DNA from 4 places in the Micromonospora sp. NPDC049004 genome. Region 1 is predicted to be linked to each of the others. Evidence: riboswitches for the same ligand, from Rfam matches in the RefSeq annotation. Region 1 holds a riboswitch; each other region holds the start of a gene.
The links. A riboswitch is a leader RNA that binds a small molecule or an ion and turns the genes downstream of it on or off. The one in region 1 is predicted to bind cyclic di-AMP.

Region 1 (2,193 bases):
GGTTCGGCGACCCCCACGAGGTGCTGACCGGCCCGATGCTCGCGGTGGCCGTCCTCGGCCTGCTCGCCAACGTGGTCGCGTTCGCGCTGCTGCGCGCCGGCGCCCGGGAGAGCATCAACCTCCAGGGCGCCTACCTGGAGGTGCTCGGCGATCTGCTCGGCTCGCTCGGCGTGATCGGCGCGGCGCTGCTCATCGCGGTCACCGAGTGGTGGTGGGCCGACCCGTTGGTAGCGGTCGCCATCGGCGTGTTCATCCTGCCGCGCACCTGGCGGCTGGGCCGCGCCGCCGTCCGCATCCTGGTGCAGGCCGCCCCGGAACACCTCCAGGTCACCGCAGTGCACGACCGACTGGCCGCGGTGCCCGGCGTCGTCGAGGTGCACGACCTGCACGTCTGGACGCTCACCTCGGGCATGGAGGTGGCCTCCGCACACCTGATCATGGCGCCCGGCGGGGAGGTCGGCGCGGTGCTCACCGCGGCGCGCAGCGCCCTGCGGGAGGACTTCCGCATCGAGCACGCCACGCTCCAGATCGAGCCCGGCGCCGCCCCGGACGCCTGCGGTTCGATCGAGTGGTGATCCCTTACCTGACGAAATGACCGTTCAGCAGTCATTTTGGGTGGTGGCGCGGACACCTTCCGTCACATCGACTGCACACGCCCCACCTGCACCGGTAGGCTCGTCCCCGGCCACCACCCGGCGGCGCCCTCCCGGCGCCGGTGGCGGCCGCCGCCTAATCACCCGAGAGGGTGAACCGGGGAACCATGTTCCTGGGGTGCATCCGCGTCAGCGGTAGGGATCTTCCGTCCCGAACCCGTCAGCTAACCCGGTCGGCGGCTGACGGAAGGACATGCGTAGTGGCACCAGCACGACCACCCGCCGCCCGACTCGCGGCACTGATCGTCATGATGGTCACCCTCGGCGTCGCCCTCCCGGTGGGCGCCGCCACCGCCGCTCCCCCCGGCGGCCTGCGGGCCGCCGCGGCACCCGACGGCGACGAGGAGGGCGGCACCCCCGCGCTGCGGGCCCAACTGGAGGCCGCCAGCAAGGGCTACCTGGACGCGAAGCGCGCCCTGGACACCTCCGTCCAGCGACAGCAGCAACTCGCGGCAAAGCTGAAGACCACCGAGGCCGAGATGACCGTGCGCAACGGCAAGGTCGGCGAGATCGCCGGCGTGGCCTACCGCACCGGCCGGCTCAGCACCGTCTCGGCGCTGCTCAACACCAACACCCCCGAGGGCTTCATGGACCGGGCGGCCGCGCTGGACGTGGTGGCCGCCAACGAGGACCGGGTGCTGCGCGACCTGCACGCCACCCGGGACGAGGCCAACCGCACCCGCACCGCCCTGGACGGCGAGATCCGCGAGCAGCGCAAGCAGGTCGAGGTGATGGCCAAGCGCAAGGAGCAGGCCGAACGGGCCCTGACGGTGGCCACCAGCAAGCCGCGCACCACCGCCGCCGACACCAGCTCCAACCGGGGCACCTCCACCGCCAACGCCCAGCCCGCGCCGCGCAACTCCGACGGCTCCTGGCCGTCCGAGTCGTGCAGCATCAACGACCCCACCCCGGCCAGCGGCTGCATCACCCCCCGCACCCTGCACGCCCTCAACCAGGCGAAGGCCGCCGGCTTCACCCGGTACGTCTCCTGTCACCGCTCGGGCGGCTCGGGCGAACACCCGAAGGGTCGGGCCTGTGACTTCGCCGCGCAGAAGGGCGGCTTCGGCGGGGACGCCACCGGCGGCGACAAGACGTACGGCAGCAACCTGGCCGCCTACTTCATCCGCAACTCCGACCGGCTCGCCGTGCTCTACGTGATCTGGTACAGGCAGATCTGGCTGCCCAGCAGCGGGTGGAAGTCGTACAGCGGGGGGAACGGCGACCCCTCCAGCGACCACACCAACCACGTACACCTGTCGGTGTACTGACCCTGTCGGTGGCCGGCGCACCGTCGAGCGGGTGCGCCGGCCCCGGGTACGTCAGCGGACGTACCCCGGACGTCGCCGGCGGTCGGACGACCCGGCCGGGCCGGGCCGGCAGCATTCGGGTATGCCGCGAATACCGCCCGCCACCCGCAAGGCGCTGCTCACCCTGCACCTCATCACCTCGCTCGGTTGGCTCGGAGCCGACCTGGTGCTGCTCACCCTCGGCATCGCGGCACAGCGCGGCGCCGACCCGGCAGTGGTCTACCCGGTCGCCG
Region 2 (2,193 bases), on a different contig from region 1:
CGCTGTCCGCGCCGGCGTACCGGGCCACCGCGCCGTACCAGGTCGCGGGGTCGGTGCCGGCACCCACCGGGGCGCCCACCTCCCGTTGGTACGCGGCCAGCAGCGCCGCCCCGCCCCGAATGTTTGTCGTCGGGTCGCTGCGCAGCGCCTCGGGGGCGGCCCCGGTCAGCGCGGCGGCGGCGTCGACGGTCTGCAACGTGGCGGTGGACGGCGCGGGATCCGTGGCCGGTGCGGGTGCCATGGCGGCACGAGAGTCGTCGCCGCGCGGATCCTCGGCGCCGGCGTCGTGGTGGCCACGCGCGGGTAGGGCGGCCACGTGGCGGGCATCGGTCAGGTGCATCGGTCCGTAGCCGCCGCTGGTGCTCGGGGTGCCGGCGTTGCTGTCCCAGCGGGACTCCAGGTAGGAGACCCCGAGCAGCACGGCGGTCGGCACGCCGTACTCGGTCGACGCGGCGGCGTACTGCTGCTGACGGTCGGCGGAGGGTGCTGCGGAGGCGGTGCCGGCGCTCAGCGGTACGGCGGCCGTGGCGATGACCACCGCGACCGCGAGCGATGCGCGCCGGCCGGCGGACAGGGTTGGACTTTCCATCGAACCCCCTAGATTTGACTGGTAACTGTGTCGTCACCTTCGCGCCGGTCGGGAGTCCGCGTCAATACCTTTCCATATATCAAACTGCATCGAAAGAAACCTTCACACACGCTCGGTGATCTCTTCCAATCGGTACGGAGTGTCACGGCCGCACGGGTTGCGGATCGGTAACGGCCGTCTCTACTCTGGTCATTTGTCGGCCCGGTAGCAGGTCCGCCCATCCCGGGCGGTAACGGACCGACACCGCCGAGTCGCTTTCGAGCGAGCCGGGGACCCAGGTTCCCCCGGGGTGAATCCGCAGCCAATGCGGTAGGGCGCCAACTTCCCGCCCGAACCCGTCAGCTAACCCGGTAGGCGGTCGGGAAGAAGGAGTACGGAACCCCGGTGGCCCTCCATGCCCCGCGGCCGTCGTCCGAACGGTCGGCCCCGGCCGACCCGACGTCGACAGTGCCGCGTCCACGCTGGTCCCGCTTCACCACCGCCCTCGCCGCACTGGTCGGCGTTGCCGTCGTCCTGACCGGCAGCGCCACGGCGGCCCACGCGGACCCGTCCGTCGCCGAGATCGAGCGCCAGATCGACGCCGACTGGAACAAGCTCGAACCGGTAATCGAACGGCACAACGCCACCCGCGCGGACCTGGCCGCCAAGCGCAAGCAGGCCGACGCGCTCGCCGCCCGCATCGCGCCCCTGGAGCGCCAGGTCGACGCCGCGATGAACAAGGTCAGCGCGCTGGCCGTGCGCGCGTACATGGGCGAGAACCTGTCGACGGTCAACACGATGCTCGGCAGCCGGTCGCCCGGTGAGGTGGTCGGGCAGCTCGAAATGCTCGACCGGTTCGCCCACAACCAGCAGCAGGACGTCCGGCAGGTCGCCGATCTCCGCGACGAGCTGGCCCGGCAGAAGGCGCCGCTCGACGAGATGGTGGCCCAGCTGACCCGGACCGAAGCGCAGCTGGCGGCGAAGAAGAAGCAGATCAACGACGAGATCGACAGGCTGCAGAAGCTGCGCCTCAAGGTGTACGGCAACGGCGGCGGCGGTCCCCTGCGTCCGGCGCCCTGCCCGGCCAGCTACCCCGGCGGCGGCGCGGGCATTGCGGTCAAGTTCGCCTGCGCTCAGATCGGCAAGCCGTACGTGTGGGGCGCCGAGGGTCCGAACTCGTACGACTGCTCCGGGCTGATGCTCGCCGCGTGGGCGAAGGCCGGTGTGTCTCTGCCGCACAACGCCGCCGCGCAGAGCCGGGTGACCAAGAACGTCAGCAGGGCCGATCTGCGCCCCGGTGACCTGGTCTTCTACTACAGCGACATCCACCACGTCGGCATGTACGTCGGCAATGGCTGGGTGGTGCACGCCTCCCAGGCCGGTGTGCCCATCAAGATGAAGAAGGTCGACGACGGGCCGATCCACAGCTACGGCCGTCCCGGCTGACCGACGCCGGACACAGCGAGGGCCCGTCGCGATCTCGTCGCGGCGGGCCCTCGTCGTGCGTCAGCGCGTCGGCCAGGCACGCCAGTTCTGCCAGGAGCGGCTCGGCGTTGGCCCCCGCTGGCCCTGGTAACGCGAGCCGTAGACCACCGAGCCGTACGGGTGCTCGGCCGGCGAGGAGA
Region 3 (2,193 bases), on a different contig from region 1:
CTGAGCCGCGGACCGAACCGGGCAGGGGGGTGCACGACGGCGCCGGCCGGAATCCCACGGGGGACTCCGACCGGCGCCGTCAGGCGGCTCAGCCCGGGTAGTAGCAGACGTTCGGGATGACCGCCCCGCCGTTGACCCCGAAGATCGCGAAGCCCATGTACGCCCGGGTCTGCGGGCCGTACTCGCCGTCCTCGGCGATGTTCGCGTACACGATGTCCTGGTTGATGCGGTGCTGGGCGTACCGGACGGCCTCGCGGGTCTTCGAGCCGTAGTTGCCGTCGAGGGAGAGCGACTGCGAGTAGCAGTTGTTCAGCGCCTCCTGAAGCACCAGCACGGCCGAGTTCGAGTGGCCGTAGGTGAGATAGCACTGCTTGTTCCCGGTCTGCCAACCGATGGTCGGCACGTGCATGTCCGCGCCGCCCGGATAGCCGCCGACCCGGTAGAAGGTCAGGCTGGTGCAGGGGCTGGACGCCTGTGCGGCGGTCGGTGCGAGCAGGGTCAGGCCGGCGCTGGCCAGGACGGTCACGAGGGTGGCGGCGGCGCTGCGGCGGCCGATGCGGCTCCGGTGGATCGACATGCTCTCCTCCTGGGAAGGTGACCGGGATCGACCCGGTGTGCCTTCGAGCATCGCGGCCGCCGATCTACGGTTTCCTGCCCGAACGTCAATTCGCAAGGAGCGCGCACGAGGAGGGCGGCGCCACCCGCCCACCGGTGTGGGCCGCGCCCTCGGTCCCAGCCGGGGCGGTCTACTCCGCTCTCGGTCACGACACCCGGTCCTCCGCTTCGCCCGGACACGTCGAACTGCTCCGTCGCATCACCTCCGGGCTGCGTACGGACGGTGACATCCGGGCCTGATCGGAATCGGTCCATCATGGTCGGTGCACAGCCGCGCGTCGTCCGCAACCGCTGGCAGAGGCGCCCCGCGTGCACCGGTGAACAAGTTCACAAGCGTTGGGCGAGGGTCACCGACCGTGCCTACCGTCGGTCGAGTCCACCACCGTGGACACCACGACCGGCAACGCCAAATCCTGCCCCCGGTCGTCGGATACCGGAACCCCGGGCAGGAGCGGGGGACCCACGTTCCTCGGTGCATGTCACCTCGGGGTGAAGCCGCCACCGCGCGGCCGGGCTCCTCGGCCCGAACCCGACAGCTCACCTCGCCGGCGTGGAGGAACCACACATGACGTCTGTCTACACGCCCCGTCATCGACGGGTCACCACCCGCCGCGTCGCCGTCGGCACCCTGGCCGTCGGCGCGGTCACCGGCGCCGTCGCCCTCTTCGGGCCCGCGGCCCCGGCCCAGGCCGGTGTCAACTGGGACGCGATCGCCCAGTGCGAGTCCGGCGGCAACTGGAAGATCAACACCGGTAACGGCTACTACGGCGGCCTGCAGTTCTCCCAGGGCACCTGGGCCGGCTACGGCGGCAAGAAGTACGCCGCCCGCGCCGACCTGGCCAGCCGCGGCGAGCAGATCGCCATCGCCGAGAAGGTGCTCGACGGGCAGGGCATCGGCGCGTGGCCGACCTGTGGCCGCAAGGGTGGCTCGTCGGGCTCCGCCGCGAAGTCCTCGAAGTCCACCGCCGGGAAGGACCGGTCCACCGCGCCGAAGGACCGGTCGTCGCGCGGCGACCAGCCGGCGACCCGCAACCACGAGCGCACCGCCCCCGCGGCCGGCGGCGACACGTACGTCGTCAAGCCGGGGGACACCCTGTCGGAGATCGCCGACAGCCACCACCAGGCGGGCGGCTGGGAGGCCCTGTACGAGCGCAACCGGCAGCTGATCGGCGCCGACGCCGGCCTGATCTTCCCGGGTCAGCGGCTCGCCCTCTGACGTACGACACACGAACGCTCGGCCGGGTCACCGGCCGAGCGTTCGGTCGTTCGTCGGGCGCTGATCGCCTCTGAGCACCGTGTGTCGTCGCGGCTACGCCGCGGGGGCGGAGGCCCTCGACTCCCGGCGCGACGCCACCGCGTTGGCGCTGCGGTCCCACCGGCCGGCGGGTGCCGCGGCCTCGCCGGGCCAGCCCGTGCCGGCGTCGTCGCCGCCGATGGTCATCTCGACCGCGCCGGGGGTCCTGCGGGCCAGCCGGAGCGACTGCTCGGCACCCGCGCGGGCCGAGCACGGCCAGGACTGGCCGGCGCACTGGAGGTTGCGGCAGTGGCCCTCGTCGTCGGGCTCGTGGGCACTCAGCA
Region 4 (2,193 bases), on a different contig from region 1:
ACTCGGGGTGCTCGACGACGTGACAGTCACCCAGGCCGCCACCGTCACCGAACTGGCGAACGCCAACCCCGGTCTGAGCCGGCTACAGCTCTACCGGGCGGCCACCCGGGTCGGCCGGGCGCACATCGCCTCCACGGTCAACACCATCGTCCTGGCGTACGCGGGCGCCTCACTACCGCTGCTGCTCCTGCTCACCGCCGACACCCGCCCCCTCGGGCAGATCCTGACCAGCGAATTCCTCGCCCAGGAGATCGTCCGCAGCGCGGTCGCCACACTCGGCCTGATCGCCGCCGTACCCCTCACCACCGGGCTGGCCGCCGTGGTGACCGCGGCCGGGGCGACGCCGACGCAGGACACGGACGCCGACGTCCTGACACCGCGCCCCCGTCGGGACCGGACGGAGACACTGGCCGCTCTCAGCTCCCCGCCAGGGGGTCGGCCCGACGGACCCGACCCGGAGCGGAACGCACCCCCATCCACCGCCACCACCGGGTGGCCAGAGCCGAACAGGAGCACTGATACGGCATGGTGACACTCCTCAGCGTGACCGGATCGGGCACTCGCCCTGAGAACCGCGTCACTGGTCACTCAACGCCATGGCGAAATGACACTTTTAGTCGGCATCAGGACGTAGCTCAGGCGGTGGATTCTCGGGTAACCTCGCTGCCGGCCACCGACGAAGGCGCGCAGCGGCGCCTGCGGTGCCACCGCCCAATCGCCAACCGGCGAGCCGGGGACCCAGGTACGTGGGGTGAATCCGCGACAGCGGTAGGGGCCACTTCCGCCCCGAACCCGTCAGCTAACCCGGTCGGCGGTCGACGGAAGGGAACATTGTGACGGCACCCCTACGCCGCTGGTTGACACCCGTGGTGGCCGTGCTCGCTGCGCTGACCGTGTTCGCCGGCCCCCTCCCGGCCCACGCCGCCCCGACGACCCCCACACCGTCCGGGCACGAAGAGGAAGACGAACCCAAGCTCCTCACCGACGTCATCGAGCAGACCAACCGGGACTACGTGGCGGCCAAGTCCAAACTGGACAAGTCCAAGAAGCGGCAGCTTGAGCTGGCGGTGGAGGTCCAGCGGGCCAAGGCCGACCTGGACGCGCTGGCCCCGCAGGTCGCGCAGATCGCCGCCCAGTCGTACCGGACCGGACGGGTCGGCGCGATCGCGATGCTGCTGGAGAGCGACGCCCCGGACTCGTTCGTCCGCCGAGCCGCGGCGCTCGACGAGATGAACATGGTCAACGAGAAGAAGCTCGCCGAGGTCAACGCGGTCAAGTCCCGCGCCGAGCAGGCCAAGCTGGCCCTCGACGCGGAGATCCGCGAGCAGCAGAAGCAGACCGCCCTGATGGCGAAGGACAAGCGCGACGCGGACAAGGCGCTCGCGCTGGTCGGCGGTCAGGGTTTCACCGGCGGTCTGGTCGACGCCGTCTCGCCGGTCGCCCGGATCGGCCCGGGTCGCACCGCCGACGGTGACTGGAAGCCGCAGTCGTGCAGCGAGGACGACCCCACCACCTCCGGTTGCGTCACCCCGCGCACCCTGCACGCGTACAAGGAGGTCAAGCGGGCCGGCTTCAACCGGTTCGTCGGCTGCCACCGCAACGGTGGCCCGTACGAGCACCCGAAGGGCCGCGCCTGTGACTGGTCGTTGCAGAAGAGCGGCTTCAGCCCGTGGCACAACAACGACACCCGCATGTACGGCAACAACGTCGCCGCGTTCCTCATCCGCAACGCCGACCGCCTCGGCATCTACTACGTGATCTGGAACCGGCAGATCTGGTTCCCGGCGACCGGCTGGAAGTCGTACAGCGGGCCGTCGAACCACACCGACCACGTCCACATGTCGATGCTCTGATCCACCCGACGAAGTCCGAGGGCCGTCCCGCATCAGGCGGGACGGCCCTCGTCGGGTCAGGCGCGGCGAAAGCCGCCGGGCGGCAGTTGTCGGGTCAGGCGGCGGCGGAGGCTGCCGGGTCGTCCGAGGTCGCCGCATCGGCCGGTACGGGGGTCACCGGGCGCACCACGCCGGCGGCGAGCCGGTACGACATGCCCACCACCGCACACCGCCCCTGCGCCACCTCGCCGGCCAGCACGGGCGACTGCCCGAGCAGCGTCTCGACGGTCTGCGCGATGTGGATGTCGACGATGCCGTCGATGTCGTCCACGCCCTCGGCGGCGGCACGTCGCAGGCTGGG

Region 2: another riboswitch for cyclic di-AMP. It lies ahead of AB0B97_RS07980 (NlpC/P60 family protein); the one in region 1 lies ahead of AB0B97_RS23660 (hypothetical protein).
Region 3: another riboswitch for cyclic di-AMP. It lies ahead of AB0B97_RS02095 (transglycosylase family protein); the one in region 1 lies ahead of AB0B97_RS23660 (hypothetical protein).
Region 4: another riboswitch for cyclic di-AMP. It lies ahead of AB0B97_RS05670 (hypothetical protein); the one in region 1 lies ahead of AB0B97_RS23660 (hypothetical protein).

The regions. Positions count from the first base shown of each region.
Region 1 covers NZ_JBEZFG010000008.1:120,068-122,260, reverse strand. Annotated here, with positions in the region: gene AB0B97_RS23665 (cation diffusion facilitator family transporter) at 1-575, shown strand, start outside; cyclic di-AMP (ydaO/yuaA leader) riboswitch at 717-848, shown strand; gene AB0B97_RS23660 (hypothetical protein) at 902-1,921, shown strand; gene AB0B97_RS23655 (hypothetical protein) at 2,043-2,193, shown strand, end outside.
Region 2 covers NZ_JBEZFG010000002.1:677,769-679,961, reverse strand. Annotated here, with positions in the region: gene AB0B97_RS07985 (peptidoglycan recognition family protein) at 1-589, opposite strand, end outside; cyclic di-AMP (ydaO/yuaA leader) riboswitch at 824-960, shown strand; gene AB0B97_RS07980 (NlpC/P60 family protein) at 974-2,014, shown strand; gene dcd (dCTP deaminase) at 2,075-2,193, opposite strand, start outside.
Region 3 covers NZ_JBEZFG010000001.1:497,971-500,163, forward strand. Annotated here, with positions in the region: gene AB0B97_RS02085 (peptidase inhibitor family I36 protein) at 1-4, shown strand, start outside; gene AB0B97_RS02090 (peptidoglycan-binding domain-containing protein) at 89-577, opposite strand; cyclic di-AMP (ydaO/yuaA leader) riboswitch at 1,037-1,181, shown strand; gene AB0B97_RS02095 (transglycosylase family protein) at 1,181-1,831, shown strand; gene AB0B97_RS02100 (hypothetical protein) at 1,925-2,193, opposite strand, start outside.
Region 4 covers NZ_JBEZFG010000002.1:197,892-200,084, forward strand. Annotated here, with positions in the region: gene AB0B97_RS05665 (YibE/F family protein) at 1-532, shown strand, start outside; cyclic di-AMP (ydaO/yuaA leader) riboswitch at 699-829, shown strand; gene AB0B97_RS05670 (hypothetical protein) at 834-1,853, shown strand; gene AB0B97_RS05675 (carbonic anhydrase) at 1,948-2,193, opposite strand, start outside.